3 regions of the Paenibacillus sp. FSL R10-2199 genome follow, and region 2 is predicted to be linked to each of the others. Evidence: predicted binding sites of a transcription regulator. Region 2 holds the regulator's gene; each other region holds the start of a gene.
The links. The regulator LexA, encoded in region 2, represses DNA repair genes until DNA is damaged. The targets are predictions, from matches to a motif close to CGAACATATGTTCG.
Positions count from the first base shown of each region.

Region 1: the regulator LexA is predicted to act here: its motif matches at 9,167-9,180, upstream of NYE33_RS12915 (ImmA/IrrE family metallo-endopeptidase).
Region 3: the regulator LexA is predicted to act here: its motif matches at 1,851-1,864, upstream of NYE33_RS03075 (putative DNA modification/repair radical SAM protein).

Region 1 covers NZ_JBBOBO010000001.1:2,957,609-2,968,230, forward strand. Annotated here, with positions in the region: gene NYE33_RS12840 (extracellular solute-binding protein) at 1-1,407, shown strand, start outside; gene NYE33_RS12845 (hypothetical protein) at 1,705-2,007, shown strand; tRNA gene NYE33_RS12850 (tRNA-Met) at 2,091-2,167, shown strand; tRNA gene NYE33_RS12855 (tRNA-Ile) at 2,215-2,288, shown strand; gene NYE33_RS12860 (VOC family protein) at 2,712-3,128, opposite strand; gene NYE33_RS12865 (undecaprenyl-diphosphate phosphatase) at 3,492-4,295, shown strand; gene NYE33_RS12870 (hypothetical protein) at 4,476-4,865, shown strand; gene NYE33_RS12875 (SDR family NAD(P)-dependent oxidoreductase) at 4,938-5,648, opposite strand; gene NYE33_RS12880 (MerR family transcriptional regulator) at 5,748-6,107, shown strand; gene NYE33_RS12885 (hypothetical protein) at 6,206-6,475, shown strand; gene NYE33_RS12890 (hypothetical protein) at 6,564-6,827, shown strand; gene NYE33_RS12895 (WD40/YVTN/BNR-like repeat-containing protein) at 6,781-7,440, opposite strand; gene NYE33_RS12900 (hypothetical protein) at 7,658-7,855, shown strand; gene NYE33_RS12905 (hypothetical protein) at 7,852-8,010, opposite strand; gene NYE33_RS12910 (hypothetical protein) at 8,353-8,517, opposite strand; gene NYE33_RS12915 (ImmA/IrrE family metallo-endopeptidase) at 8,605-9,147, opposite strand; gene NYE33_RS12920 (YjfB family protein) at 9,291-9,467, opposite strand; gene NYE33_RS12925 (hypothetical protein) at 9,637-9,792, shown strand; gene NYE33_RS12930 (hypothetical protein) at 9,841-9,978, opposite strand; gene NYE33_RS12935 (NucA/NucB deoxyribonuclease domain-containing protein) at 10,218-10,622, opposite strand, start outside.
Region 2 covers NZ_JBBOBO010000001.1:4,768,536-4,779,157, forward strand. Annotated here, with positions in the region: gene NYE33_RS20985 (hypothetical protein) at 1-374, shown strand, start outside; gene NYE33_RS20990 (hypothetical protein) at 697-1,041, opposite strand; gene NYE33_RS20995 (hypothetical protein) at 2,180-2,356, shown strand; gene NYE33_RS21000 (hypothetical protein) at 2,372-2,731, shown strand; gene NYE33_RS21005 (hypothetical protein) at 2,836-3,060, shown strand; gene NYE33_RS21010 (hypothetical protein) at 3,114-3,299, shown strand; gene NYE33_RS21015 (hypothetical protein) at 3,380-3,601, shown strand; gene NYE33_RS21020 (hypothetical protein) at 3,790-4,347, shown strand; gene NYE33_RS21025 (L,D-transpeptidase) at 4,434-4,772, opposite strand; gene lexA (transcriptional repressor LexA) at 4,967-5,593, opposite strand; gene NYE33_RS21035 (LysM peptidoglycan-binding domain-containing protein) at 5,790-6,203, shown strand; gene NYE33_RS21040 (DUF896 domain-containing protein) at 6,314-6,523, shown strand; gene NYE33_RS21045 (hypothetical protein) at 6,571-7,098, shown strand; gene NYE33_RS21050 (HAD family hydrolase) at 7,133-7,918, shown strand; gene ltrA (group II intron reverse transcriptase/maturase) at 8,378-9,769, shown strand; gene NYE33_RS21060 (FixH family protein) at 10,026-10,448, shown strand.
Region 3 covers NZ_JBBOBO010000001.1:722,360-732,981, reverse strand. Annotated here, with positions in the region: gene NYE33_RS03080 (TIGR03915 family putative DNA repair protein) at 1-494, opposite strand, end outside; gene NYE33_RS03075 (putative DNA modification/repair radical SAM protein) at 494-1,807, opposite strand; gene NYE33_RS03070 (hypothetical protein) at 2,002-2,193, shown strand; gene NYE33_RS03065 (glycoside hydrolase family 3 C-terminal domain-containing protein) at 2,886-5,672, shown strand; gene NYE33_RS03060 (glycoside hydrolase family 18 protein) at 5,786-7,072, shown strand; gene NYE33_RS03055 (hypothetical protein) at 7,186-7,569, opposite strand; gene NYE33_RS03050 (GNAT family N-acetyltransferase) at 7,758-8,654, shown strand; gene NYE33_RS03045 (AraC family transcriptional regulator) at 8,728-9,633, shown strand; gene NYE33_RS03040 (helix-turn-helix domain-containing protein) at 9,695-10,622, opposite strand, start outside.

The DNA of each region.
Region 1 (10,622 bases), 1.8 Mb from region 2:
GGAGGACAGCGGGTCCTGCGGATCGGCAGTCTGTGGAGTAACAGCGATGATACCTATCTGCGCCAGAATCTGACTGACCTCTATGAGTTCACGCATCCGGACGTGAAGCTGGAGTTTGTTCCGGCGGTGGATCAGGAGCAGTTCCGCTTCACCAACACGTACATGGTGGAAGGACCGGAAGCATTGGGGCATATGCGTGACATCATGGTTGGCAGTGATCCGGTAGATGTGGTCATAGGAGACAGCAGCCTGATCAGGAGTCTGGCAGCCCAGAACATGCTTGAGCCTCTGCAGCCGCTGATTGACCGTGACGGCTATGATATCAGCAATATGGCACCAACGATGCTGAATGGTGTCCGTGAGCTCGGAAGGGGCCATCTATTTGCGCTGGCACCTACTTTCAACGCCAGTGTAGTTTTCTATAACAAAGGGATATTCGATGCTGCCGGAGTGAATTATCCAACGGACGGGATGACCTGGGATGAATTCTTCAAGCTTGCAGGTATGGTGACGAAGACCTCCAAGCAGATGGATGAGCGGATATATGGCTTCTCAAGGAGCCGTTATGTCGGCGATCCGTTCGGGGATATGCAGGCGTATCTTTCTCCTCTGCAAGCTGCTATGTACGATAACCAAGGCGGGGCAATGACAGTGAACAATGCGCTGTGGAGTAAAGGCTGGACTACCTTCAGCAATCTGATTCAGAAGAAGATTATCCCCGGCCCGGATGATATTGAAGCCGCAGCCGCAGCTGTTGCCGAACCTGCAGAGACCGGATTTAACCCGTTTCTGGGAGACTGGTTTCTGACGGGCAAAGCGGCAATGGTCATCGGGGAATATGGTTATATCAACGAGCTGGCTTCCGCGGACCGCAATGCGCTCCTGATTAAGAACATTAATTTCAGACATGTGGATTGGGGAATCGCCGCCGTACCTACGTTTGCCGAGAAGCCGGGCGTGGCCGTCGGCGCGGGACTGGATCAGATGCTGGCCATCAGCAGTACCGCGCAGAATGAAGAGGATGCCTGGGAGCTGATCAAATTTGTGAACAGCAACGAAGTAGCCAGAATCAAGGCGGCCAATCCTTATCAGCTTACCTCCCGGATGGATTTCAACCGTTCACAGAAGGCTGGAGTAAGCCTTGAACCCTTTTACAATGTGAAGCCTGTGCGGGTGACGGACGCTAATGTGGAGAGTCTGGCGTACAAGATGCCTAATATTTATCAGATCAATCTGGCCGGACAAAGGCTGTTCAGCGAAGTCATTCAAGGCAAACGGACGGTAGCGAATGCCCTCAAGGCCTGGGAGCAGCAGGGCAACCATATGCTTAACGCGATGCGCAAAGATCCCGCGGTCTTGTTCAATCTGGACAACGGCTGGCTGGAGCGAAGTGCGAAGGGCAAGTAGTATAGCGTCAAATTTAAACTAGTGAGAACCACTTTGGAAAATCATTTGCCAATGGTTTGTAGTGACCCCATTATGGTATATCCGATCCGGTATGCTTAAGTGCACTTTGTACAACTAAATCGTCTGATTTATAACTAAATAATCGTTTAGTTGTATTTCGTGCAATTAAACTTCGAGTTGCAGACGGTTTTCCCCGATTCGGGCAGATTTAGTTGTACAGACTACAGTTATAAGAGGCAAGCATCCCTTTTTGCTGTTTTTAATTGTACATTATACAACTATCCTCTGAATTCTTGAATGGAAAATAATTTCAGACAAGCGGTGCAGAAATTGCCAGCCATTCCGCAGGGCTTTTTTCCTGTTATTAATGAAAAACTGGGCATGATAATGATCAGAGCAGCAGCAAACATTAATACGAAAAAGGAGAAGGGCATCATGAATTGGATATACTTCGCGAAATTGTTCAGGACAAGATTTCAAGCGGGTTGTCTGGCTAAAAGACTTGAACAGGACGGCTGGATCTACGGCTATCATGATCCGCGTTTTGTGGAAATTTACCGTTCGCGCAAGGGCCGCTACGGTGTGCGTTTTCTGCCATAAACAAATTAACCAAATTCATCCTTGACTTTATCTATGCTTATATTGTATATTATCTATTGTCGCTGTTTGAATATGATTACTGACGCGGGGTGGAGCAGCCCGGTAGCTCGTCGGGCTCATAACCCGAAGGCCGCAGGTTCAAATCCTGCCCCCGCAACCAATTTTATTTCATCAGACAGCACTTGTATAATACGGATATCCTAGTCCGGGCCCTTAGCTCAGTTGGTTAGAGCGGTCGGCTCATAACCGATTGGTCACAGGTTCGAGTCCTGTAGGGCCCACTTCACTAAAACCCTTACTTTGTAAGGGTTTTTTGCTGTTTATAGACTCGGTGGAGCGAATAGGCTTGAGTGGGGAAAGGTCTTAATTTTGAGATGCTGACGGAATTGCTAACGGAGACTTATATTCCACAGGTTCAAGCTTTAAACTCGATTTTTACATCATATTTATTTTGGTTATCCTGCGTGATTTCAGAATCGCCGCCTTTATGGGTAATCCACTTTAAAGTAAGCCACTTTATATCCTCAGCATGGCCTTCCTTAAGAAAAAAAGTATAGGAAAATCAATCTATGGTGCGCGGTTCGTGCGGTCAACGATTTGAATTAAGAGCATACATAAAATAACCCTGTCGCAAAAAAGACGCCGGGGAAGGCACCCGTCATCTTCCCTTGTTAATCCAAGTATCAGTGCGCTCTCCGTTATCCTTAACCTTGAGCGGCATCCGTGTTCATGTAGTTGATTGCCCACATATGACCGTCCAAGTCCTCGAAGGCCCAATGATACATGAATCCATAGTCCTCAGGCTCTTCGTACGATTTCCCGCCCAAGGAGACCGCAGTATTCACGATTTCATCCACCTTTTCTCGGCTCCCGAAGGTGAGTGCGATCGTCATTTGCGCATACTTTTCCGTATCAACGGTTTCCTTCTGCGTGAGCGACTTTAATAGTTCTTTGGTGAGCAGCATGATCTGCAGGTTGTCGCCGATCACGATGGCTACCGACTTCTCATTATCGGGGAATTGCGGGTTGAGCTCGAATCCGAGTCCGGTGAAGAACGCCTTCGATTGTTCTACGTTGTTTACAGGCAGATTGAAGCTCGTGAATGTGGACATTAATGCCATTTTTAACACCTCATCTTCAAAATGGTTTGTTGTCATTGATGCCTTCGTTTATTTAGACGAAAGCCAATCCGGGAATTCATCGGTCTACTTGATTCCTGCCACTCCCGTCGCCCATTTTCAAAGCTCCTCGATCTGCTTGTCTGTGCAGCATGGATTCGCAGAGGTACCCATGGGACACGAACCGTACGCCATCTGTCAGTCTTCAAGAGGAAAGGGAGTGATATAGGGGGTCATTTCAATGATCAATGTGACAATTATGTCATGCTGAATGGAAGATTGTAAGGTCAATCGATTTGGAAATAATTATGTCCCCCGTATACTGGAAATAAAAAGCTTCCATTACCGAAAGGAGACTATCCACTGGTGACTGACATTATGAAAGCAATCATTCTCGGCATAATCGAAGGTTTAACTGAATTTCTACCGGTATCATCTACCGGACATCTTATTTTAGCAGGTGATTTGCTTAGCTTTGAGGGAGAAGCTGCAATCACTTTTAAGATTGTTATACAGCTGGGTGCAGTAATGGCGGTTTTAATTCTTTACTGGAAAAGGTATTTGGAGATTGGGTCTAATATGGTTAGAATGGATTTCTCCAAAAGTAAAGGATTAAACATCATTCATATGATATTAGCTATGTTGCCTACATTAATCATGTATCTCCTCTTCAAGGATACTATAAAAAGCTGTTTATTCGGCCCGACTCCTGTCGTGATCGGTCTAGTAGTCGGGGGCTTGTTGATGATCATCGCTGCACGGAATAGGCGGACAGAAACCGCTGATACGATGGATGGAATTAGCTATAAACAAGCCTTTGGAATCGGTTTGTTCCAATGCCTGGCGTTGTGGCCGGGATTCTCAAGATCGGGTTCGACGATTTCAGGCGGCCTTTTGCTAGGCACTAGCCAAAAAGCCGCCGCAGATTTTACATTTCTTATTTCCGTCCCTGTCATGTTTGGTGCAAGCTTGTTGGATTTGTATGATAGCCGTGATTTGTTGAATTCTGACGATTTACTTCTAATGTTAATTGGATTTGCAGCATCCTTTAAAGTGGCAATGATTGCCGTAGTGACCTTTATCAAACTGATTAAACGTCTTCGCTTGGAATGGTTTGCCCTCTATCGGTTTGTATTAGCAGCTCTCTTCTATTTCATCGTCATACATTAATTAGTTCCATTTAGTTGTTAAGGATCTAATGTGAGTTTTCTGGAGAAGGTTCAAATTTTCACAATGTATTTTTGTTTAAAAATGCGATACACTGGACTCACACAAGATTGTGATTGCTAACTGAAGGATTTTTACAGCAGCGGAAAATCACATCTTCTTATCTATTTGGGAGGTGTCTTTTTGGAAGACGTAATTGATTTTGTCCAAACCTTCAAAGGTCTAGAGGCGCGGATTAATGAATTCATTAACGAGGATTCGTCTCTGGAATATGTGGAGGGATCTGAAGAAGTAGTGGCTGGAGGAGCTTACGCCTGGTCTAAATTAAAACCCGCTGAAATAAATAAGCAAGATCACATTGACTCTGATTATATGGAATTAGCAGATGAGGTCAGAAAAGTTTTGAAAAATGAACACAGCCCCCATATTGAAAAATTTGAACGGAGTTGCGCCTTAGTTTTAAACTATATTCGGCAAGACACTTTGCTCTGGGTTCCTGGTTTGAAAAATGTGATTGAAAATATAAAATCCGAATTGGATTTACAGCAGTTTTTCATGGAAGTGACACGATAGTCTATTATATTGAGGCCCGTCAACCGTAATCCGTTGGCGGGCACTTTTCTTTCGTGGCAAGTCTAACCTGCATTACCAGGCATAAACCCCATTTACATCGAGAAACTCCCCGTTATGCCGCTTACCATCCGTTGCGAAGCCGACAATAATAGCTGCCCCGTCTGCTTTGGATTTGCCGCCCTCGGCATTGCCGTTCAAATCCGTCTTGGTGAAGCCGGGAGTGACGGCGAATACTTGAGCATTGCTGTCCTTGCATTCAATCGCCATGGCCACGGTCATTGCATTGTTGGAGGTTTTGGAGGCGTTATAGTCAAAAGCATTAAGCGCATATGCAGAGCTCTGCATGAAGTGAAGTGAAGCCATATCGGTCGATACGTTCACAATGGTTCCTTCATTCTTTTGGATTAAAGGGAACAGCTGTTGATTCAGGCGGAACGTTCCGAAGAAATTCACTTCAAAGGCATTGCGCAAATCGGCCTCCTGGGTTGCACTGAATGAGCTCGAGAAGGCTCCCGGCATGCCGGCATTATTAATTAAAAGCTTCAGATCAGCGTAATTGGCCTGAATGCTGCCGGCTGCTTGTTCAATACTCTCTTGATTAGTCATATCAATTTGCACAAACTCTGCGTTTAATCCCTGGTTTCTTAGTTCGGAAGCTGCGGCTTCCCCCCGTTCAACACTGCGTGCACCAAGCAACACCTTCCAGCCGGCTTCACCGAGTTGTCTCGCAATTTCAAATCCAATTCCTTTATTGGCGCCTGTTACAAAAGCGGTTCTGTTCATCGTAATCCTTCTTTCTGTGGGATATGGTCTAGCAACAATTCAAAGCTTATTATGCTACACTAAGTGTAGGTCAACATAAATATTTGGGAGTGAACCGGAATGTTTACGATAGGACAAGTCGCCAAAAAAGTTGGGGTGGGCATAGGGGCGATCCGCTTCTATGAACGAAAAGGACTTCTGGATGCAGTAGCCCGCAATGAGCAGAACAACCGACTGTATACCGAGCAGGAAATTACCTGGCTGATCTTCCTTAGATGTCTGCGTGAAACGGGAATGAGTGTGGAGGAGATCAAGAAGTATCATGATATGGTCAGAGCCGGTACGGCTACCTTACCGGAGCGGATTAGGCTTATTCAGAATCAGAAGAAACAGCTCCTGGATGATATAGAAGCGAAAAAAGCACAGCTCATACATCTGGAGCATAAGCTGGAGCGGTATTATGCCGGGGAGAATTATTAATAGATAATATTCTGGCACGATTCTCTATGGATTCAAGATGTATGTCATGGTCCCCGTCTATCATTATATGGTAGTATTTAGTAAATGGAGGGACTTAGATGAAATTAATGAAGAGATTGGGTTTGTGGTTACCGATTCTGTCTGTAGCGGTATGTATGATTAATCTGTCAGGACAAGATGATAAAAACCTGCTACTTTTTTTGACCGGTCCTTTACTGTTATGGCTTAACCCTCAGCTGACAGATCTGCATTACACCATGAACAATGAACTTCTGTTCCAGTTTATACTATACGGCATTCACTTCTTCTTCTGGCTGGGGTTTGGATTATTGTTCGATTGGTTATTAGCGCGCAGAAGAGCGAAGTAGAGTTCCGAAGTTCTAAGAATGACTTCAGGGAGAAGTTGACTTCACATTCCATTTACTGGGTAATAACTTGTAAAAGGAGCGTGAGGCTATGAATATCGCAGACTGGAGCATTATGGATTGGTTCTCGCGGCTGGTGGGAATAGGAATTATCTACTCGGCTGTGCAGCTGGCCTTCTCCCGAAAAGGGGTCAAGATTCGAACCCGGAGGCCTTTCCGGGAAACTATGGAGTCTACAGCTACGCCAGGCCAGCAAACGGTTCTTCGGGTGGGCGGAGTCTTCGGGATCTTTCTGGGTCTTGCGGTTGTCATTTATGGAACGAGGATTTTTGATGTGCTGTTTCCATGGATGTAGCCCAATCCTTGCCGTCCGGTGAAGTCCAAAGGGCATGGCCAATGCGGATTTCCCAAGAATAATGCTCCTTATCCTGAATTTCAGCAGCGTCCCAGGACAAACTGTTCCATGTACCGGCGGTAGGGTCAGTTATAGCATTCCAGTGCCGCCCGTAATCTTGGGTCACGAAAAACAGGAAAAACGAAGTGTTTCCGCCCTGTGCATTCTGTATCTCCGTGTGATCCGGAATCATGATTCCATAGGATGTTGAGCTGAAAAAAACAGGCGGTGCAGGATCGAACATGGAAGAGGCGTATTGATCAGGCACTTCAAGCTTCTCTTGGGTCCAGTGCGCTCCGCCATCTCCGGTTGTGTACAGCCGCTGGGTCCCTGGCTGCGGAGTGTTGATGGTTAGCCAGCCGTTATCCGCACTACTGAATGTAAATGCTCCAACCGGTCCGGACGGTAAGGTTCCATTCTCCGAATCACTGAGCTTATCCCAGGTCTTGCCGCTATCGGCCGTCTGGTAGATCGCATTATCAGCTCTGAACATCCCGGAACCGGCCGAAGTGACCTTCCAACCGTGCATCTCATCCAAATTATATTGATAAGTCTGAATGTTCTCTGTAGACACAGAAGCACCTGTATCAGCGGCTTGTGCGGGCATCGGATTAAATGTGAACCCCCAAAGGCCAGCTGCAAGTTGCAGCAATAACCAAACACTTCTTAGAATTTCCACTACAAACACCTCCCTTGTCCATAGTAAGGGATGGGAGCTGGATATAAGTTACAGAAACATGATGAAACGATTAAAAAATATATAACCAGAGGAGAGTGGAGAAAGAGTGGCAATGAGTGAAGCAGAGGATAACAACCGTGAACTGGAGAAGCGGGTTGCTGCGCTGGAGAAACGGATTGCTGTGATGGAGAACTATAACCCGCCCCCGCAGTCCACCAAAAAGGTAGTCTGGATCATGCTTGCGGTAATACTCGGAATCTCCCTGGCAATGGCGGGTATCGGGATTATCCAGTTTGTCAGCAGCGGCTAGTCGTTATTCTTGTCATTAATCAGCAGAGAAGTGCAGACCAGCGCTACAATAAGCATGATGCCCATTGCGATCATTTGAAAGATATTATTATAGGGATCTGAGAACGTTATGTATTCGAATACGACCTTGGATAGTAAATAGTAAAGAATACTCAATAGGCTTAGAAAGACTAGAGCGGCTACGATCCATTTCTTGATTGTCCTGATAGTGATAGAATCACTCCGTCCGCGGGGATAATAAATTGCAGTTACTCCCATTATTGTACAATATGGTAGCACAAGAGAAAACTGAAAATTGCAGTCCCCTGACCCTTTGCCCATAATCAGAACCTGCTCAGCCTGATTTAAGGTTGGTTTAAGCAACAGTGAGTATAGTGTATACATACCCCCTGATAGAAACCTTAGACCCTGCCGGATATTGGCGGGGTCACTTTTTTATAGGGTGAAAGGTTATGGACTGAGCTAGCTCTCTATATGCTGATTATTCTTCACGGAGGTTTAATCGTACTCCTTGGGTTCCTGCAGTAAGATGGAGAAGGTCTGCGTTTCGTGGTCCACTTCAATGGTCTCAATGCCGACAAAATCCGGAATTTCGGGATGAACTGCATCTACGCTGTAATCCGGATGGGTCAGCAATAATTGAATGACTTTTATGGCTTCCATGTCGCTCCCCTTTACGGTTGAAATGTAACCATGCATAGAGGTACATCTGTTGTTCTAATGTCTATGCCGGTATTATCCCCGCAGCGCTTAGCGAATATGTCTATGGATTAATTTTCTGTCTTCGTTTCTTTCCATTACGGCCATCAATTGCCCCTGGAAAATCCGCCGCTGGATCTGGTCAATTCGCTGCAGAGCCAGCTCCACAGGAACCTGGAAGGTACTGGAAAGCTCAGCCACGGCATCCTCACGCAGTTCAGGCAGTGTCCGTGCAGAAATCATGGAATAGGGCATGGCGGCATAAAGAATAAACCGTTCCGATTCATCCTCCTGCGCCTGCGTGAACTGTTCAGGCATCAGAGTATGCTTGCCGGCATGGCGGAGCAGATGACACAGCTCATGGAGGAACTCCAGCCGCTGCAGTTCGGGAGGAAGCCTGTTGTCGATAAACATACTGTACATTCCAGCGCTGGCCTCAATGCTCTTGCTACGGACATCCAAATAATGAATCCAGATATTCAGCCGCTCGGCTATGTATTCAATGGATATGTCGGACGGCTGGCGGACACCGATGCGCTGATATAAATCCTCTGTCCATTTCTCCAACGCAGTCATCTGATAATAGGATTGCATAATCAATCACCTCAATATAAGATCGTATGTTCGTATTAATGGTCAAAAGAAAAGCCCAGAAGGGCTAAGCAATCAGCACACTCAACATTCAGCAGCTGAATGGATATGGAACGGGTGTTCCTATGTATGTAAGCATAAAGCAATCAGGCGCGAATATCAAGTGTTTTTCCCAAGGTGGGGTGTGCGCCCTGACTCAGCATCTGGACCATATTCTGGGCATCCGTCTGTGCCTGATCTTTGGCAATACTCATGACCTGTAATCCCGCAGCCTGCAATAAAGACGACTGGTTCATGACAACCGATAGTGCAGCAATATCCATTTGTGTTCCTCCTCCAAGATTTTTTGAAGCAGCGCATCCACCTTTTATATCGACCGAATAGGGCTTGGCCGTTAGGTGAATGGCATTTCTTTGCCAATTGGCCCATGCCACCGGTTAGATTTCCACATATTCTGTGCTGTATTCAATATTCAAGAGGAGGAATTAAATTATGGGAGCAGAGTATGGTTGCGGTTGTGGAAATAACGTCGGTGGAGTTAATCAGGGTCCTCCGATTGTTCCGGTTGTAAGCCCTTGGACTTCGACTGGTGCGATTCTGGTTCTGTTCATTCTGCTGGTTATTATCACTAAAGCCTGTTTGTTCTAGAACCGCATTGAACAAGTGCTGCCCTGTCTGGCCTGAGGCCGGATGGGGCTATTTCTTTTTTTTGCGTGCCGCCGGACCGATCTGGCGTTTGATTCTGCCTGTATGCTCATCCGTTTCAATGATATACAACTCCTTGACTGTACCTGCAAGTGCAAACCATTCCTGTAAGGCTTCAGCCTCGGACATAGGGCCGTACAGCCTTTTCCCCCGATAACAGATATAGAACACTCCCGGCTCTCCGTCTATGGAATAATATCCCACCCTATTTTACGCTTTATTTGGGTGAAATTGCATAAAGAACTGTCGTTCGCATAACAGGCATGCAAATGTCCTTATATGACGGAGAGGAGAGCGGCTAATATGCGATCTGTTTCTTATCAGCAATCATTTGCGGTAGCGGTAGCCGGAGCATTCAGGCATTCTGCCTATTTGAACATGAACTCTACGCGGGTACCGTCTGCGAAGTCCTCCAGCTGATTGCCGACCCAGCTTCCAGCTCCGCGGTTATCGCTGGGAGTTATGTATTCAATATCAGCGCCGGCTCCACCTTCCGCACACATCGCCATCGGCCATTCGTCGCGGTCATAACCTTTTTTGGTGGGTACGCCCTTCAGGGATTCCTTACGGTTCTCTTCGGCTTCATTCCGGTCAATCGTGCAGATGGGGGACTCCCCGTTCTCAATCGCTTCCTGAATATGTCTGGCGGTCTCCGGATAGCGGCCCGATGGGAATTCCAGCCGGACAACCTCCGAATTGTCAGAAGACGGCGTCTGGGACGGAAGCTGACCATTCTCCCCGAAGTAGTAAGCAGCCAGGCTGAGCAGAACAAC
Region 2 (10,622 bases):
GTAGAGAGAATGCACTTACCATTACACCGAATGAATACGGTGGTGCGATATATGATTTGTTCATCCAAAGTGCTACCGATCAAGATTGGTTTAAGTGGACAAATACAACAACAAATCTCAAAAGAATTGGTGTTCATGTGGGAGGATTTAGTGGTAACGGTCCTACAAGAGCGGGTATAATTATTAATTACAATAATGGTCTCGCTGAACTGGGCCCACTTTACACAGGAAAGGCAGGAACTGCTGAAGCGCAATCGTTTAGTAATGTTTTGCTTCCGCCTGGAGCAACAATATATGTGGTCGTAGATAATCCCAACTTCACTGCAATGACGCAGTATCATCTGAATTTTGCTCATTACAACATAAGTTTTTAAATCTAACATGGATGCACCTCGGAATTTTTTGAGGTGCATTTCTATTAAAAATTCATTTATCACATTAAACTGCTTTAAGGGTGTTTTAAGTTTGGTCTTGGAGCGATTTGGGCGTCTTTTTATTACATACTTTTAGAAATAGAGGGGAGCGGGAAGAAGGATGGTTCATTCATGTATAGGAATTATTCGAAAAACTGTGTTTTTTGTTAAATTCAGAGCATACAAAAAATAACCCGCCGGCTTATGCCTGACGGGTTATTTTTTGAATTAATAATTGTCGGTTTGGATGACAGAATTATCATTTCTTGAGCATCGTCAAGACTTAGTTAACTAAGATAATATAATAAAATGTAATACCATTCCCAAAGTCAGCTGCGACTGTACTGGTTCCAGGATGTAAGGCAGTAAACTTTCCTTCAGCCGGTATTATTTCAATGGATCCGTCATAATTAATATACCAAAAATTATAGCCAGTCAACCATATAGTTTCGCCTACTTGCATTCTAACAATAGCCTGAGTCTCGTCAATTGGTTTTATTACAGCATTTGGAGAAATTGAAGTTGAAGAGCTAAGAGTAGAAGATGGAGCTTCAGCAGCAAATGATGTCGATCCTACCGTAAAACATGCGGCAATAGTTAAAAGTCCAATAAGCAATTTCCTTTTCATGAATAGATAATCTTCCCAAAAAAGTATTTAGTTGCATGAAAAACAATACCCCTAATGGATAATAATGTATATGAGTAGTAAGGATGATTTGAAATGCGGTATTATGTAAGAAGGTATATAAATAGGTCGAAAAATAATAAAATGTATTAAAATGGTTGTAATTGCCTAGGACTAAATGATCGGAGCTTGAAGCGGAATGAAAATAACTTAAGAGCATTATTTGAAAAATAGAAAAGGCATTGTGCTAATAATCGTAGGATTAATTGTTGCGGGAACAGCGCAGATTAAGCTGGAGAAAAGAGATAATAAAAAAAGAACCTTTAAAAGGTCCTTAGCGGGAAATCTCAGACAACTGTTTGGTATGGGCCTCTAACAACTCGACGACAATCATTTGCCCCGTGACGCCAAAATTCCTTAAGCAACGCAATTCAGCCAATGAAGCTTTCATCAAATCACCCACGGTGATGTAATTGCTATCATATAACGAATTAAGAATACGAGAAATGCTTTTAGGGTTTCTGGTCGATCTCTGTCTTAAGGTGTGAATAGGTCGTGGATATAGTCTACGGTCAATTTCAATGTAAGACATGAGGGGAAGAGTATCTCTAGTGGACAATCTTGTGATGTCTCCCTTCATATATCTGGTAATTATTATAAATATATGAGAATATATTTCAATCCTTTTTTTACAAAATACACATAAAATACAAAATTTTCATTTAGGATAATAGATATTTAATAGAGCTATTGAATTAAAGCGACTCACCGGACTAATGGCTGACGGGTTATTTTATCTACATCCCAATGGTTAGCCGGATGGTTTATTTTACATAATGTACCATGTCCTATATACTAGATCATATACACACTAAAGGAACCCTTTGCAGGTGCTTACCCTGAGAATCACTTTTATGACTAAGGATAGGCTGAAGTGAAGCATGTGTTTAGAGGGTTTGGGCTTGGGGACTATTGCTGTTACAGCTGATACTGGCCGTGGTTGTTGCGGTGCCGGTATTTCCTTTTTAATAAATAAGATACATAGGGGTATGAAATGAGAAATAAATATGTAAGTATTATTGCAATGATCCTATTATTAACGCTAATTTGTTCTCAGGCTGGAGCTGCAGAAGGAACTGGCATGTCAACTGAAACCAGGGAACGGATTATAGAGCAATATGGGCTGGATTCACCGGTAGCAGGTAGTCCGGACTGGAGCGGAATGGATGTGGGGATAAGCGGGCCGGTTGATGTACTGGTTATAATCTGCAGGTTTATTGTGAGTCCGTTAGTGTTCACGATTCAAGAAATATTATAGCTGGAGGGAATAAACATGAACCCACGATATGATGCTCCGCAGCCTGAATCCAGAGCCCGCAAGAAAACAGCGGCGAAACTGTCTTTCGTAATTATAGTAGTACTGGTTTTACTAGCAGTCATGAATCCGGGCAAAGAGGACTTTGGAGAATACGCGGTGAATCATCTGGAGGAAACACTGGGGGGAGGGCTAGCTGGAGGAATTACCAGTATGGTCGCTCAGCCTATGGTCGAATCGTTTACAATCCGGGAAAATCACATTCTGTTCTCCACCTTCAGCATACCTGATATTCAAGACGGTAAGACATTTATCGGTGATATTAAGGCAAAGCGCAAATACCTCGGGCTGTTTAAGATCATTTTCATCAAACTCTAAGCTCTAAATAGGGTATACATTTTGTTCCAGAACCCGGTATAATTGAACTGATTTGTGTGCTCTATGAATCCTTATCATTCTTGCGTGTGCACTAAGGAGGAAAGATGTTGAATACTGCGTATAAAGTTCTTTCAAGTGATGCTGATATATTCGCGGCGGCACTTGCCCAGGTGAAGGTCTATGTCGTTCAGCTGATCGAGGGTAAACCGCATGTTATAGCTGATTACGCCGGACCTGTACAGAAATGGACGCCGGAGTATGTATTGCTGGCCGGAATGACCTATAGACGTGACGAATTTGAGTTCCGGGTAAGGCTGCCCAAGAAGTAAAAGCAGGTAAACGCTTCGGGGTAACGAATTAGAAGCTGAGGAGGTGGTCGCAAGTGAGTAAAGTTATTTTTGAGCTTCAGTATGTGAATGGGCAAATTGAAGAGCTTGAATCTGTGTTTGAATCGGCGGCAGAAGCCAGAACCTATCTGACATCCGGTGGTTTGACAGGCTGGATTCCAGCAGGAGGCAAGTATCTTAATCCTGTAAATATTATCTCCATCAAAGTCAAAGAAAGCTAATTATAATATTACTGCCAAATCACACAGTCTCCGAAGCCAATCTTTGCATTTCTTATACTATAAAACGTAAAAGAGGTGTAATGATGACGCAAAGAGAACGAAACAGAATCCGCAGAGCAATTAATGCTCTGCTCGCACAAAGAGCAATCCTGCTGGAAAGACTTGAGGAAATTAATGAGAACCTGCGCAGATTTCCAAGCGGTTCACGTGCCAGAAGAGAATTGCTGGCTGCCAGAGCATCCATCCGTGAAGCAATTCGTTTAAATACTATTGCTATCCGGTTGTTGCGCAGCGTGTTGTAGTCAGTAGGCAAAGGATATGAATCCACTCAAAGACATCCTTGCGGATGTCTTTTTGGCGTGCGATTGAGAGTGTGGGAGGCTCAGAGTATAATTAATCGATGAAGAGTATGAGGCTTGAGGAACAGCTACATATCAGGATAACATGGTGAACAAGCTGCACAAGAGCTTGATACAGGAAGGTGTGAAGAATGGACGATCAATTACGCCAGCGTTTGGGACTGCCGGAAATACAGGATAGTACACTGTCTGTTAACGCAGATCCGGTGATGGAAGAAAGTTCAAAATGGGATGCAGCCGGATCCACCGTGCTGAATGTCTCCAGAGAAGATGTGGAGAAGGGACGGCTGGAGAGCTATTTGCGTGAATTTAAGAAATATGAGAAGAAGCGGCTACGGGGCAAAATCATAATTATATTCAATGGGTATGAGCAGGATCGCCGGGAAGTCTATCAGGTTCGGGAGATTACGAACTGGGTTGACCGTCTGCTCAAGAACGTGCCTCATTTGTTCTATTTCCTCAGCAGAGACAATTACGCGATGCGGATTGCGTTCTTTTGTCTGTCTGAGGTGGTGGGCCGCTCCGGGATGGAAGTGTCCATCACCAAAGAGCAGGGACGCAGGCTGATCGAGAAAGTTACCAAGAGTGCATTGGTCTACGCCAAAAAAAGCAAAGACTCACCTGCGGAACAGTGGAGTCTGGCTGAATATATTCTGGACGAGCTTGGTTATGAGCAAACTGTGCAATAATGCTGTGAAGAACCCCTTTGGTCAAAACCCGTCAGAGGGGTTCTTGTGTTCAATATAGAAATTTATAGGCGGCTGCATGACTGTAGCTACTCCCTGATGGTTACACGGGTGCCAATGGGAATGATAGCAGCCAACGCGACCACATCCTGGTTATACATGCGGATACAGCCGTGGGAGACCATGTGGCCGATGGAGGAAGGGTCATTGGTTCCGTGAATTCCATAATGTGGCTTGGACAGGCCCATCCAGAAGGCTCCGAACGGTCCGCCCGGGTTGGGCTGCTTGTTAATGATCGTGTACTCGCCTACCGGCGAGACGGTCAGCATCCGGCCAATGCCGACAGGAAATCCTCTGGTTACGGTGTCATTATCAAGCAGATAAAGCATGCGCTGTGAAAGGTCGACAATAATTCGATAGTTGGGCATGGGATCAGCACTCCTTTGTAACAGGATATGTGCGGATAGCTAAAGCGGTTCGGAGTAAAAAATGCCAAAAAACCAACATAGGAACAAATGTTCCTATGTTGGTTTTTTGGCATTTTGGGCAAGCGTAACAGGATCTAAAGAGGAAAAAGGCTGCTTCGCGTGATGCGGAGCAGCCTGATTATGGAGGAGAAAGATTAATGGATATCGCGGAATAATCCAATGACTCTGCCCAAAATAGTAACGCGGTTAAGGCGGAGAGGCTCGTAAGCCGGGTTCTCCGGCTGCAGCCGGATATGATCACGTTCTTTGTAAAAGGTCTTAACGGTTGCTTCATCTTCTTCAGTCATCGCAACAACGATGTCACCATTGTCAGCGGTTTGCTGTTGGCGGACAATAACATAATCGCCGTTCATAATACCGGCATCAACCATGCTGTCGCCGAGTACAGAAAGCATGAATACCTTGTTATCCCCTACGTAATGAGTAGGAAGCGGGAAGTAATCCTCAATATTCTCTGTAGCGGTAATAGGAACACCAGCAGTAACCTTGCCAATTACAGGGATACGGGTAACCGTCTGGACGAATTGATGTACATTCTCTGAATCTTCCTGGCCGAGCAGTTCAATTGCACGCGGCTTCGTAGGATCGCGCCGGATCAGGCCTTTCTTCTCAAGCCGGTCCAGATGACCGTGCACTGTAGAACTGGAGGCCAGGCCAACAGCTTCGCCAATTTCCCGAACGGACGGAGGATAACCCTTGCTGCGGACTTCGTTACGTATAAATTCCAGGATCGCCAGCTGGCGACTCGAAATCTTTGACATCGGAATCAACCCCATATACTATGTTTGGGAAAATTATAACATAGAACTGCCGTTCGTACAAACATAAGTTCTAAATTGTGAGAATTATAGTCTGAAAAATAAAGGGAACAGTTGTTCGAAAAAACTATTGATCAAAACACATGTTCGTGTTATATTATTTTCGAAAGTAAGAACAAGTGTTTGGAGGACGATATTTATGTTAAAATACAGTACCTACAATAGTATCTACAATGAGGATATCAAGGTGTCCGCTCCCGGTAATCCATTACCCCATAATCCATTGGCACAATTCAGAGACAAGACCCTTCGCCTGCTGTCTGTACTTACCTCAATATTCCGCCAGGTCAGCTTTATCAAGATATCTCTGATACTATTACTCACGATCTCCGGATTTACAGTAGTCGGTAATGTGTTCGCTGGTTCTGTCACTTTAATGAAGCCTGAGAAACGGATCGTAGTTGAACGCGGAGACACCTTGTGGAGCATTGCCCTCAAGAATAAACCGGATGATATGAGGACTGCTGTATATATAGAAGGAATCAAGAAGTCAAATGGTCTGAAGGACAGTGGAATTAAGGCAGGAGATATACTGTCCGTGCCGGTATATTAACCGGAAGAAGCATAATGGTGTTCGACTAAGAGAGCTTTCAGGGGGTAGACCTTGACAAGCTCTTTTTCTCATGGCAAAGTTAGAATGAATTTATAGGGGAGGGGAAAGTATTGAATATTGACGAATTGGTCGCACGCATCAATGAATTGGCACGCAAACATAAGGAAAGCGGCCTGAATGAGGAAGAATTGGCAGAACGCGCCAAACTCCGCGAGATTTATCTGGGCAATATCCGCAGCAATTTCCGGGCCCAGCTTGATACCATTGAGATTGTGGATAATCCGGAGCATGAAGAAGGCAACGACGGACGTAAAGCTTAGTCTGCGGCCTTTTCATAGATAATACAGGATGACTAGGGGGAACTAACATGGCCCGTTCTTGGGAAAGAATGGTTCAACGCAACACCAAGCAAATCAATCAGCAAAGAAAGAAGCAGGGAAAAGAGACGATTTATGCAACGAGCTCTAAAGCTGCTGCAAAGAGCACCGATATTTTCAAAGGCCGGAATATTGTATTCCCTGTCGTATTGCTGTTGCTTGGCATTATGTTCTGGGTAGTCGGTTCCATTGATGAAGCGAAAGGAAGCGGAATACTGGCCAACTGGCTGGGGGTAGTGCTGTACTTCCTGCTTGCCGCGCTGCTATTCTTCCGCCGTCCGTTCCTTAAGGTGGAACGCGCCCGTCTGTCTACTATTAAATACAACCGTGAACGCTTTTTGCCAGCAGCTGAAATCGAGAAGATTACCTTGTCGCGCAGTGTAGTTACCATTAAGTATAAAGGCAAGCGCAAGCAGTGGATTTTCTCCAAGCTGATTAACCGGTATGACACCGCCGCTATGGCTGCGCGCCTGGAACAATTCGGCAAGAACAACAACATTGAAGTAGTGCACGAATAGTAAGATAGACCAGCATAGGGAGTGGGAGAACGAAATGCCGATTACCGCCGTACTATTTGACCTTGACGATACATTGCTATGGGATGATCGAAGTGTGGAAGAAGCATTCCGCTACGCCTCTGAGGCTGCAGGGGATTCTATTGATCCGCAGGAGCTTGAACAGGCGGTGCGCAGAGAAGCGCGTGCGCTTTATGAGTCTTACGAGACTTTTCCGTTCACGAAGCTGATCGGGATTAATCCTTTTGAGGCACTATGGGCTAACTTCACAGCTGGAGACCAGCCGGAATTCCGGCAGCTGGAACAGCTTGCTCCGGCCTACCGCACCGAATCCTGGCGCCGCGGCCTTGCCTCTCTTGGAGTGGACGATGAAGCGCTGGCGGAACGCCTCGCGGCCAAGTTCGCCGCTGAGCGCCGCAGCCGTCCTTATATATATGAAGAGACGCTTCAGGTGCTGGATGAGCTGCGCGGCAAGGTGAAGCTGCTGCTGTTGACGAATGGCTGTCCTGCACTTCAGCAGGAGAAGCTTGATGGTGTACCTGAGCTTATTCCGTATTTTGACCATATTGTCATTTCTGGAAGCTTCGGTAAAGGGAAACCGGACAAGACAATCTTCGAGTATGCCCTCGGACTGCTGGATATTACGCCTGAGCAGGGGGTCATGGTCGGAGATAAGCTTACGACTGATATTCTCGGAGGATTGGCCGCAGGTCTAACGACGGTCTGGATCAACCGGACGGCCAAGACTCCTGACCCGGACATTACTCCGGATTATCAGATCAGCCATCTTTCGGAGCTTCTGCCATTGGTACACTCCCTATAACTGAATTAGATGAAGCCGGTATCCTTATAGGATATTGGCTTTTTTGATAGTACGCCCAGCATGGGCGTCATCTTTAGGGTGAAAGTCCCGAACGGGGGCTGGCGAGCGCCTACCGTTAGCCAAGGGCAAGGGTGTCCACCGTGAGGTGGAATCTGAAGGAAGCCGGAGGCAAAAGCACGGGCCAAGGTACACGAACTGGATTTGAGGCTGTGTCAGTCGGATGAGTCACCTAAACATGACGAAATCCAAAGCCGCCAAGGGCTGGCGCGGTATACTCCAGTGGTCGCGGGCAGACAGATGACGTTCTTATCTGGGGAGACCTGTCAGATAAGCAAGAAAAAAAACTTGTAACCGTAGCTGAGAGGCTGCGCTGAACTGGCAGGAGTCAGCAGAAGCCATAGTACGTAAGCTGTTGCAACAATTTACGGAAGGGCTGAACCGAAAGGAGAGAGGAAAGCGATGCGTTCGCATGAAGAGCAACGACAGCAGAATATCTCGCAAGGGAGCTTGCGGCAAAGAGAAGCGGTGAAGCCGTCAGGGTATGCCGGAGCGCCGAGTTCTTCGTCGGCACAAGTCGTCCCTTCCTCTCGCGAAGACCAGAACAACTTGCTGGAGCAAATGCTCAAAGGAGATAACCTTCGACTCGCTTACAAACGAGTGGTGCAAAATGGAGGAGCGCCCGGTGTGGACGGTGTAACGGTAGCGAATCTACAAGTTTACCTGAATACGCACTGGACATCGGTGAAAACTGAACTTCTGACGGGAACTTACAGACCTGCGCCAGTCAAACGGGTGGAAATCCCCAAACCTGGAGGCGGTGTACGGCAGCTAGGCATCCCGACTGTGATGGACCGTTTCCTCCAGCAAGCACTTTTACAAGTCATGAACCCGATCTTTGACGCACAATTCTCGTGGTACAGCTACGGCTTTCGGCCGGGGAAGAGCGCGCATGACGCCGTTAAACAAGCCCAAAGATATATCCAAGGCGGCCTCAGATGGGTCGTGGATTTGGATCTGGAGAAATTCTTTGACAAGGTAAACCACGACATGCTAATGGCAAGAGTGGCGCGGAAAGTGGAGGACAAAAGAGTGCTGACGCTAATCCGTGCTTACTTAAACGCCGGAGTTATGGTGGATGGAAAATGGGAGCGTAGCCGGGAGGGAACGCCACAAGGCGGTCCGCTTAGTCCGCTTCTAGCAAACATTCTATTGGATGATCTGGACAAGGAACTGACCGGGCGAGGTTTGCGATTCGTACGCTACGCGGACGACTGTAATATCTTTGTGGCGAGTAAACGAGCAGGCGAGCGTGTCATGGAATCGGTAAGTCGGTTTGTAGAAGGAAAGCTAAAACTGAAAGTAAACGGGGAGAAAAGTGCGGTAGCGAGACCTTGGCACCGAAAGTTCTTAGGATTCAGTTTCCTGAGCCAGAAACAGGCAACGATTCGGATTGCTCCGAAGAGTCTCGCAGCTTTTAAAGGGAGAATTCGAGAGCTAACGAAACGTACCTGGTCCATTTCCATGGAAGAAAGGATTTACCGACTGAACCGCTATCTGATGGGTTGGCTCGGTTATTTCCGTCTAGCCTCGGCGAAGACACACTTCCAAACACTGGACCAGTGGATTCGGAGGAGACTTCGAATGTGTCTGTGGAAACAGTGGAAACGAGTACGTACACGAATCCGCGAGCTTCGAGCACTCGGGGTTCCAAAGTGGGCTTGTTTTAAGATGGCCAACTCGCGGCGAGGCGCGTGGGAAATGTCCCGGAACACGAATAACGCCCTTTCGACTTCCTATTGGGAAGCAAAAGGGCTGAAGAGTTTACTTTCACGCTATCTGGAACTTTGTTAACCTTTTGGAACCGCCGTATGCGGACCCGCATGTACGGTGGTGTGAGAGGACGGGGGCTTGCCGCCCCCTCCTACTCGATTCCCTGCGAGGATTTGGACAAATGTAGTTCATGTATATGACTATTCTCATGTGATAGGGCGGTTAACGAAGCTTATTTCCGACAAGTTGAATAAAATGTGTATAATAAGGAAGAAAGCAATCTGACTTTCGTTGTTAACATGAAGATGAATCTATCGATGAACCGGGAGGGCTCCAGATGATTAAGCCAAAGATACTTAGAGGTCTCATTTGCATTGTCATGGGTATGACGCTTGCCGGCTGTGCAGGGAATAATGAAGAGGATATGTATATGCATGCAGCTGCTGATTCCTCAATGGTACCTATTAAGGTAGAGCTAAGCTGGAGTCCGGAGGAAATATCCGTTAACGACAAGGTGATTTTTAAAGCAGTCATTAGTCAGGACGGAGAAGTTGTTGAGGACGCCAAAGAAGTGATCTTCGAAATTGTAGATAATGCAGAGCCAGGCAAGAGCACTCAGCTGAAAGGGGTAAGTGACGGAGAAGGAGCTTATATAAGTGAACGTACATTTGAGCAAGCCGGCAGCTATACGGTCACTTCCCATGTGACTGCCCGGACGCAGCACTCTATGCCGTCTAAAGAACTCACGGTACAGCCATGATGAGCTTGTAAGCTGTAGCTATACTGTCAATACAAATAATGCAGGGTGGAAAGGAAGGCTTTCCGAATTCCCTTTATTCTGCTAAACTTACTCTAATGTTTTACTGGGGGGATTGAAAGTGGCCAAATTCACACTTGCAGAAAGCTTGCAGCAACGCATATTGATACTAGACGG
Region 3 (10,622 bases), 4.0 Mb from region 2:
TCGCAGAAATGCTCCTGAATCACAGGAAGGATGTATCCCTGCGGCTCAATAACCGCAGCCATGACCGGACCGTATACGGAGAAACGGACAAAACCCAGATACAGATGACCTTCCCGCCGAAGCTGCTGAACCGCCTTCTGTAAGGCGTGCACCGTATCATCGGCCAGCATATTCATCACCTTGCGGCCATGCTTGAAGCCGAGATACAGAAAATTCAGCAGCAGCAGTTCCTTCCCCGGTGTGTTTGACCAGAACCCCAGACGGACCAGTTCCTCCGCTTCCTGGCTGATCCGGATCGGGATAGACTTCAGGACTCTCTCTGCTTTGGCGTGGTCAGTTTCGATCCACTTCGATTCCAGCAGCAGGCCCTGCTCCTCGCCCTCTGAATGAACGGCCAGCGGAATCTCCTTCCAGGTATAACTCTCAAATACACAGCACAGCAGGCCCTGGAAGCTGCCATCATAGGTATAAGCCAGAACGGACGGCTTGAACATCAGGCTTCCGCTCCTTTCTTGAACCCTGCCCATCCTTCTGCTGCCGGCAAGGCCGATGCGTAGTGGTCGTCGAACAAGGTCAGCTGCTCAACTTGGTGCGGCTGATAGGGGGCCAGCTGTTGGCCGGACATTAGCGAACGAAGCAGGGTATGTTCACTGACTTTCAGCCCTTCCAGCGGTTTGCCCTTGCAGGTGATGAAGAATTGGGCCCGCTTGAGCACGACGCCAAGCTTCTTCAGCGCTTGGAAATCCAGCGTTCCCGCCCGTCTTGCCTTCACTATCCGCTGTGCGCTCCTTACGCCGATACCGGGTACACGCAGCAGCATTTCATACGGAGCGCGGTTGATCTCAACCGGGAACTGCTCCCGGTGGTTAACGGCCCAGCTGCATTTCGGATCAAGCAGCGGATTGAAGTTGGGTACGGCTTCGTCCAATAATTCGCTTGCCTGAAAGCCGTAGAAGCGCAGCAGCCAATCAGCCTGATAGAGCCGGTGCTCCCGCAGCAGCGGAGGTTCGGTGTCCAAAGAGGGCAGCAGCGAATCCTCGATCACCGGGGTATAGGCAGAGAAAAACACGCGCTTCAATGCGTACTTCTTGTACAGGCCCTCCGTTAGATTCAGAATTTGATAATCCGTATCGGGCGAGGCGCCCACAATCATCTGTGTGCTCTGGCCGGCGGGAGCGAAGCGGGGAGCGTGATTATATTTTACGATATCGGAGCTGTTCTCCGTAATCCGGTCTTTAATCAGCCCCATCGGCTTCAGAATGGATACTTTGCTCTTGTCGGGAGCGAGAACCCCGAGACTCTCCTGCGAGGGCAGCTCGATATTGACGCTCATGCGGTCAGCAAGCAGTCCGAGTCTGGACAGCAGGGCGTCGTCAGATCCGGGAATCGCTTTTACATGAATATAGCCGTTGAAATGGTACACATTCCGCAGCAGCTCCAGTGCTGCTATCAGTTGCTCGGTTGTATAATCCGGATTGCGCATAATCCCTGAGCTGAGGAACAGCCCTTCTATGTAATTGCGGCGGTAGAACTGCATGGTAAGATCCGCGATCTCTTCGGGGGTAAAAGCCGCCCGGCGGACGGGATTGGATTTGCGGTTAATGCAATAGGCACAATCATATACACAGGCGTTGGTCATAAGCACCTTCAGCAGCGAAATACAGCGGCCGTCCGCCGCAAAGCTGTGGCAGATGCCCATTGCAGCAGTACTGCCCAAGCTTCCGGCCTGGCCTTTGCGGTCTGAACCGCTTGAAGTGCAGGCTACATCATATTTGGCCGAAGCGGTCAGAATCTCAAGTTTCTCCATAACATCCACGATCACAAGCCCCCTCATAGAGGAAAGTATATAACGAACGTATGTTCTTGTCAAAGGCATCTCTATGTGCCGGTTACCCGTGCAGAATGTATGCGCATTCCTTATTATGCTATAATAGTTTCTAATGGTTCATAGCATTTAGAACTGTACTGTTTCTGAAAATTGGGTTAGGAGTGTTGCTGGGAATGAGAGGATACAACATTTGGCGGCCAATCATGCTGATTGCGGTTGCGTTGCTTACGAGAACCTTGGTTTCAAGTATTTGTCTGATGTTTGGGATGTCGCAGGAATCGGCAAGCAGCGTCGCCATGCTTGGCATGGTTGTTGCCGCTCTTGTAATGTATAACCGTATGATGAAGAGCCGCCGCCGCAAATAAATAGAAGTCCGTAAGTTCCCCGGGTGAAACGAATTGTATGCGAGAACATTTGAAGACACCCGCACAGGTGTCTTTTTTCATGGTTTGGGGAATTACACCATTCCCCAAACCTTAGATGGAAACAGCATTGGAGGGGAGGGCTGCGGCGGCGGCCAGAAATAGATGGATTTTGTCCACTTGCTAATGAACGTAAGAGCCTTTGCCAAGCAACAGTTGGAAAAACAGCACTTAATAGGCTACAAATAGATCAGAGTCGAGATAATGCAACAGAATAAATGACGTTTATCCATTTAATTACGTCTACCTCTCGAATAAACCTAAATTAGGATACGTTTTTCCAATTAATTATGCGGAATGCATGATACCCCTATGACCACCATTGTATGTCACTACTAATTTTAATGGGAATTTAGCCGGCAACGGTGATCAAGGAACTAATCTAATGTAGTAAGGTGCTGATTCGCCCTCCGGGCGATTTTGTTCTTAAGAGGGGTTCCGGGCGAAGAGAATGCGGTTGCCCGGTTTTGCTTTTTAAGCTGCAGAGCTTGTATATTAGGGCTGTAGCTTTTATTCTTAGAAGGATATGCTATATAAATAACAACAAAGGTTCAAGATATCGTGAATCCCGTAAGGGAGGGTGTTATCTATAGAATCAATACACGTTGGGAAACGAACAAACAGGAGGAAACCAATTGAGTACACAGAATATCGGAGTGCCGTTAGAGGGTTTTGCAGAATTTAGCCGGGTAGTAGCCGCAGAGGGCACGGTGTTGCTTAAGAATGAGGGGCAGGTGCTTCCGCTTGGAAACGGCGAGAGCGTTGCCATTTTTGGCAGAATACAAGTGAATTACTACCGCAGCGGTACAGGATCAGGCGGAAGTGTTCATGTTGCATATACGACTAACCTGCTCGACGGTCTGCGCAGCAAGAAGAACATCAGTGTTAATGAAGAACTGGCAGCAGCTTACGAGGATTGGATCGGACTTAACCCGTTTGACGACGGCGGAAAAGTATGGGCGGCTGAGCCGTGGAACCAGAAGGAAATGCCGCTTACGGATGAGCTGGTGAAGAAAGCAAGAAGCCAGTCGGCCAAGGCTGTTGTAGTGATTGGACGTACCGCCGGTGAGGATCAGGACAATGCCGATGCACCGGGAAGCTACCGGTTGACGGAAGATGAGAAGGCTATGCTTACGCAGGTTACGGCTCATTTTGAACAGATTGTTGTTGTGCTCAATGTCTCGAATATTATGGATATGAGCTGGGTTAACGATGCCGGATATGTACATCCCATCTCTGCTGTGATCTATTCCTGGCATGGCGGTATGGAAGGCGGCAATGCGATTGCCGATGTACTGGCCGGAGAGGTGACGCCAAGCGGCAAGCTGACGGATACGATCGCGTATTCCATTGAGGATTACCCGTCCACAAGCAACTACGGCAATGAGTTCAAGAACCTGTATGAGGAAGATATCTATGTAGGATACCGTTATTTCGAGACCTTCTGTCCGGATAAGGTTCAGTATGAATTCGGCTATGGCATCTCCTACACCGCCTTTGAGCTTGCGCCGGAGGAAGCGAAGCTGGTGGACCAGGCGGGTGAACCACAGATTCAGATCGGTGTAACTGTAACCAATACAGGAGATACCTACTCCGGTAAAGAAGTGGTGCAGGTATATTATGAAGCGCCGCAGGGACAACTGGGCAAACCAGCCAAAGCGCTGGCGGCATTCGGGAAGACCAAGCTGCTTGAGCCGGGAGAGTCCCAGCACCTTACGGTAAGCTTCCCGCTCCATTCTCTGGCTTCGTATGATGACGCCGGAGTGACAGGGCATCCTTCCGCTTATGTACTGGAAGCTGGAACCTACCGCTTCTACGTGGGAACCAGTGTTAAAGCCGTGACGGAAGTTAACGTAGATGGACAAGCAGGTTATGTTCTGGATGAGCTTAAGGTTGTAGAGCAGCTGCAAGAGGCGATGGCACCGACTGAGAGCTTCAAGAGAATGAAACCGGGGGCCCGGAAGGAAGACGGTTCTTATGAACTGATCTCTGCTGAGGTGCCGGTACGCAAGGTAGATATGGCAGCGCGGATTGAAAGCAATCTTCCGGAGACATTGGTACAGACCGGCAATCAGGGCCATACCTTGCGAGATGTTCATGAAGGCAAAGTCAGCATGAATACGTTCATTGCCCAGCTCAGCGACCATGATCTGGCGGCCATTGTCAGAGGCGAAGGAATGAGCAGTCCGCTGGTTACGCCGGGGACGGCTTCGGCTTTCGGCGGAGTCAGCGACAGCCTGTTCAGTTACGGTATTCCGGTTGCCGCTACAGCAGACGGCCCGTCCGGTATCCGGATGGACAGCGGACAGAAGGCAACCCAGGTATCGATTGGCACCCTGCTTGCTGCTACATGGAATGCAGAACTGGTTGAAGAGCTGTATGTTATGGAAGGCCAGGAATTATTGCGCAACCAGGTGGATGCATTGCTGGGACCGGGTCTTAATATCCGCCGCAGTCCGCTGAACGGGCGTAACTTCGAATATTTCTCTGAAGACCCGCTGATCTCAGGGATCTTCGCTGCCGCATGCACGCGCGGTATTATGAAGGGCGGCTCCAATGCCACGCTGAAGCACTTCGCCTGCAACAACCAGGAGAAGCACCGCAGCAAAGTGGATGCTGTCGTATCCGAACGCGCGCTGCGCGAGATTTACCTGAAGGGCTTCGAAATTGCTGTGAAGCAGGGCGGTGCGAATTCGATCATGACCTCCTATAATCCGGTCAACGGACACTGGGCAGCTTCTAACTATGATCTGAATACCACGCTGCTGCGCGGTGAATGGGGCTTCCGGGGGATTGTAATGACCGACTGGTGGGCAATCATGAATGATGTCGTGAATGGAGGCGCTGCGGACCGCAAGAACACGAACTGGATGGTCCGGGCACAGAACGATCTATACATGGTAGTATCCAATTATGGTGCGGAAGTCAACGCCTATGATGACAATACGCTCGAATCATTGGAGAATGGAACACTTACCCGTGGCGAGCTTCAGCGCTCGGCCATCAACATTTGCGAATTCATCATGCAGGCACCGGTCTTCTCCAGAAAGCATGAGATTGTAGAAGCTGTCGAGACCTTTAAGGCAGACTCTTCCCTGGTGGTTGAGCAGGTTCAGGTGTTGAGCCAGAACGCACAGGTTGCACCTAGTGTGTCTGGACCAACCTATATCCAGGCGGATGAAGCCGGTGAGTACCGGATCTTCGTCAGCATCATGTCCCCGGAACCCGAGCTTGCCCAAAGCGCCTGCAACGTGACCCTGAACGGACAGCCAGTGACCACCATTCAGACGAACGGGACAGAAGGCAAATGGATCAGACAGAAGCTGGTCAAGATCGGACTTGAGGCCGGTCTGTATGAAATGAAGCTGGACTTCGTCAAACCGGGTCTGGAAATTGAGTGGATTGAATTCAAGCAGGTGTAACAGCTTTTAATTTCAGGACACCCTCCGGGGTGTCTTTTTGCGTCCGCATACCTGCAGCACTGCCGAATAAAATAGGGGTATAACTGCTACTATGAAGGGGTGAGCATGGAAAGATGCAAATACATGTTGTGCAGCCGGGACAGACGCTGTATGGGATCGCTGATGCTTATGGCGTGAACATGGATACGATAACTGAGGCGAATCAGTTGTCTGCGCCAGAGAGACTGGTCATTAGACAAACGCTGGTGATTCCTATCGTAGGCCAGTATTATTGGGTTCAACAGGGGGATAGCTTCTATAGTATCGCGAAGAGATTCGGCCTGAAGGCCAGCGATCTGGCAGAAGTGAACGGGCTGACGCTGAACCTGCCGCTGCAGGCCGGGTTCCGCCTGTACATACCTCCTGTGCCAAGGCGGCAGGCAGAAGTGAATGCCTATATTGAGCCGAGAGGGGAAGCGGTCTCCCAGGCGCTGCAGAATGCTGCCGCAGAAGCTGCCCCTGAGCTTACGTATCTGGCTCCGTTTAGTTTCCGGATTAAGCGGGACGGCTCGCTGCAGGCGCCGCCGCTGGATAATCTGGCTTCAATCGCGGCGCAGAACCGGGTCACGCTGATGCTGGTCGTCACGAATCTGGAGGATGCCCAGTTCAGCTCGGAGCTGGGACGGATTATACTGAATGATGTAGCGGTGCAGGACCGGCTGCTGGAGAACATTGTGACAGAGGCGAAGCGGCTGAATTTCAGAGATATCCACTTTGACCTGGAATTCCTCCGGCCGGAGGACCGCGAAGCGTATAATGCCTTTTTGCGCAAGGCAGCGGACATCATTCACAAGGAGGGCTTCCTGCTGTCGACTGCACTTGCTCCCAAAACCAGTGCCTCCCAAACCGGGGCCTGGTATACGGCGCATGACTATAAAGTGCATGGCCAGGTTGCTGATTTTGTCATTATTATGACCTACGAATGGGGATACAGCGGAGGCCCGCCGATGGCCGTTTCGCCTATAGGACCGGTGCGTCAGGTGCTGACGTATGCGGCCAGTGAAATTCCCCCCGGCAAAATTATGATGGGCCAGAATCTGTACGGCTACGATTGGACTTTGCCTTATGTGGCTGGCGGAGAGTATGCCAAAGCACTTAGCCCGCAGGCGGCAATTGATCTGGCGAGGAACAGGAATGCCGCCATTCAGTACGACTATAAAGCCCAGGCTCCGCATTTCGATTACACCGATGACGCAGGCCGGCAGCATAAGGTATGGTTCGAAGATGCCCGCTCGATTCAGGCCAAGTTCGATTTGATCAAGGAGCTGGGTCTCCGGGGCATCAGCTATTGGAAGCTTGGTCTGCCTTTTCCGCAGAATTGGCTGTTAATAGAAGATAACTTCATTGTGGTCAAAAAATAAACCGGCAACGTCCCCCTTTTTGGCAGAAAAGCAGCTGAAAAAGAAACGGCTGGCGCCCTCAATAGGAGTGCACAGCCGTTTCTGCTTATGCCGCTGCTTATACCGTTACAGCGTTAGCCCATTAAGCCCTTGAGACCGCCCAGGAAGGGCCGGATCGACTTAATCATATTGTAGCCCATCTTCATGACAGGCATCGCCTTCTGCACCATTCCGAACATTCCCATGAATTTCCCCAGACCTCCGATACCGGCAGCTCCGCCTGCCCCGCCCATGAACGATCCGAGTAAAGGCATGAAGCCGGAGACATCTGCTTTCCGGGCACCTGAAGACGATTTCCGTTTAGACTTATGATGTGTGCTTGTTCTGGAGAGGATTACTGCTTCTTTATTAAGGTCTGTTATCCATCCTACATATGAACGTCCATCATGCAAAGTAATGCAGACCGGCCGGCCCTTCAACTGCTGCGCCCGCTTGCGGATTTTTGTTGAATTTGCCATTCGTCACTCACCTCATTGTTCTATTTACTATATTTTACTCAGAACCTGGAAGGCGGCTTGTGCGGGTATGGAGTTTTCCGGAATAAATTGAACAACCATGTGCTGTATTTTCCATAAAAATATCGTAATATCAATATGCAGTGGTATAATCTGCCATTTCTATATTCTAATCCAAGGGGGAGAGGCATTTGACCGACATCCGGAATCTGGCGGTATTTATCTGTGCCCGTAATACTGAAAGCCAGCAATGCGGGTACGTGGGCAGCGCACTTGATGATATTCTTCATGACCTGAGTGACGGTATGGCAGAAGCAAGCCTCGTGTTGTATGAGGGAGAAGAAATCACGGGTGCAATTATATTGGACACCTATGACGTAGGCGGTGGACAAGAGGATATAGAAGTGTGGGGACCCTTTTATTCCGCCCGCCCTGAGGATGAACTCCAGCTGTTATTCAGGTATCTGAGCGAAGCCGCGGACTCAGCGGCGATCCGGTATATCCACTTGTTCACCCGTGCGGATAATGTTCCGCTGATTGAATATGCCGCCCGCTATCGTACCGAGAAGGTGAGAACCCACTATCATTATTCGATGGATACTGATTTACCGCTTAATAGCAGCAGTTACGGGGACCTGTCCATTGTGCCCGTCACAGAGCCTGAGTCGGAGTGGCTGGATCAGATTATTGAACTGCATAATCAAGGCTTCCAGGGAGCGACTTTGACACAAGAGCATATCACAGCGGAAATAGAGGATAGCGGCAACAGTAATTATGATATCTACGCTGTCCTTAACGAGGGTTCTTTCATAGGATACATAATTGTTAGAAGAAATGCTCTGACCGGCATCCTCCATCTGGAGTACATCTGTATCCGCCCTGATGAGAGAAGCCGGGGAACGGGCAGGAAGTTGATTGCCTATCTGGCGGAGACCTATAGAGGTCTGGGTTATACACGCATCGGGCTGGATGTCAACGAGGAGAATGAAGCAGCGGTCCGCTTCTATGACAAGAACGGGTTCAGCAGGGATAGTGTATTGAAGCATATCATTATCGGCGGGAAGATGGAGCCGGCGGTGCTGGCGTAAGGACAGTGCAATTCAGATCAAATATGGGGAAATGCTCTTTGTTATGATTCTTGATGAAAGGAGGGGAACATCATTGTACGAATGGAACGAGATGGTTCAGCTCATGATTGACTGGATCGAAGAAGACCTTGCGGCTTCGCCCACGCTGCTGAAGATGTCTGAACAGCTGGGATATTCGCCGTATTATTGCACCAAGCAGTTTCATGCTCTGACCGGGATGACGCTGCGGGATTACATCTGGCAGCGCAGAATCGGCCGGGCGGCCCTGGAGCTGAGGGATACGGATACGCGGATACTCGATATTGCCGTGAAGTTCGGCTTTTCTTCACAGGAGGCATTCTCGCGGGCGTTTCTTAGAGCCTTCAAGATTACTCCCCATGCCTACCGCAAAGCCCCGCGGCCGATTCCGCTCGCCATTCGGGCCGAGGTGTTCTCCCCTTATCATTATCTGATCAGGGAGCGGGATAGAATGAGACAAGTGCATTTGCAGGAAGCAGAGATCAAGCTTGAGTTCATACCGGCGCATAAATTCATCGGCATCCGGGATATCGACTCGAAGAATTACGGAGGGTTCTGGGAGAACGGGCATGACTGCGATGAGGTCTCCGGAACGCTGGAGAGCATGTCTCATCATACGCTTCCAGGGCAGTTGGGCCAGACGGCAGGCTGGTTCTATCAGGATGGGCGCAAGGGTTACCTGTACGGCATTCCTGTTGCAGCAGACTATGATGGTGAAATACCGGAGGGCATGGAGTGCCGTGATGTGCCGGAATCGGAGTATCTGGTCTTTTTTCACCCGCCGTTTGATTATTTGCAGGACAATGGGCAGGTGATGCGCATCGTAGAGGAAGTGGCCTGGAATTATGATCCGGCGGCCATGGGCTATGCATGGGACGAAGAGGTCAAGCAGGACTATCAGCGCCATTTCCCCGAAGGGTACGGGTATGCGGTGCTGCGGCCGGTCCGTAAATTGGCTTAATCCGCGGGCTGCCGCCCAAACAAGGAGAAGCGCTAAGCGCTTCTCCTTGAGCCATTTCAGGTCAATCCTCTGTTATGCCAAGCACTGTCTCTGCAAGTGTATCTCCCCGGCGCTCCAATGACGCTACCAGCGTCAGTAGCTCTGCCTGCTTTTCCCGTTGCCGGGCCGTCCAGCTAAACCGGGGTGAGGCTCCTGTCTTCCGGACTACAGCAGGATCGGCAAGATTCTTATAAAAGTCTTCGAGCAGAGCAGCCATTTCAGCATATACCCCGGCCATTTCCGACAAGGCTGTCAGCTCACGCGGATCCTGCACCAGAGGCAGAGATTCCTGCAAATAGGCGGCGGCACTTCTTCTGGCATCGGCCAGCGCCATCATGCAGAAGTGGTTGACTGAGAGCCTGCGGCTGTACGCTTCATCCTCCGCTGTAGCATACCACTGATGGTCCAGCAGTCCCTCGCTCCATACTTCCAGAGCCTTGTAGCCGGCTGTATAACAGCTATTGCCTTCGGACTCCATATGCATAGAATCGAGCTTAATCCGAAGGGAAGCATACAGATTATCCAATGCAGAAGGGAGCATGGTCTGTTCGCCAAGACGGATAATCTTATAGGGCCAATGATCGACATGAAGGTAACCCTTGCTTACCTCCATATACATCTGGAATTCGGAGTCTGCTTCAAGCGCTTCAAAGGTCTCATCGTCAAAATAACTCCGGCACAGCAGGGTTAGGCCATCCTCCAAATATCCGGTAATCACTCCCCATTCAGGTGCCACCCTGAGATTAATGGCTATAGGCAGCCTGCCTGCACGAATATCCTCGAGAATTGCCAGCTTCTCGGCTGCGCGCTGCTGCGGTTCCAGCCGGTTGGCCTGGATGGCGTGTATTCCATAAGCTGTGCAGGCTGGCACGGAGTAGTCATAGACGACTAGCGCATCCGCAGAGCTGTAATCCCACACTGGTTCAAAGGCGACCCTCCAGCATGCTCCT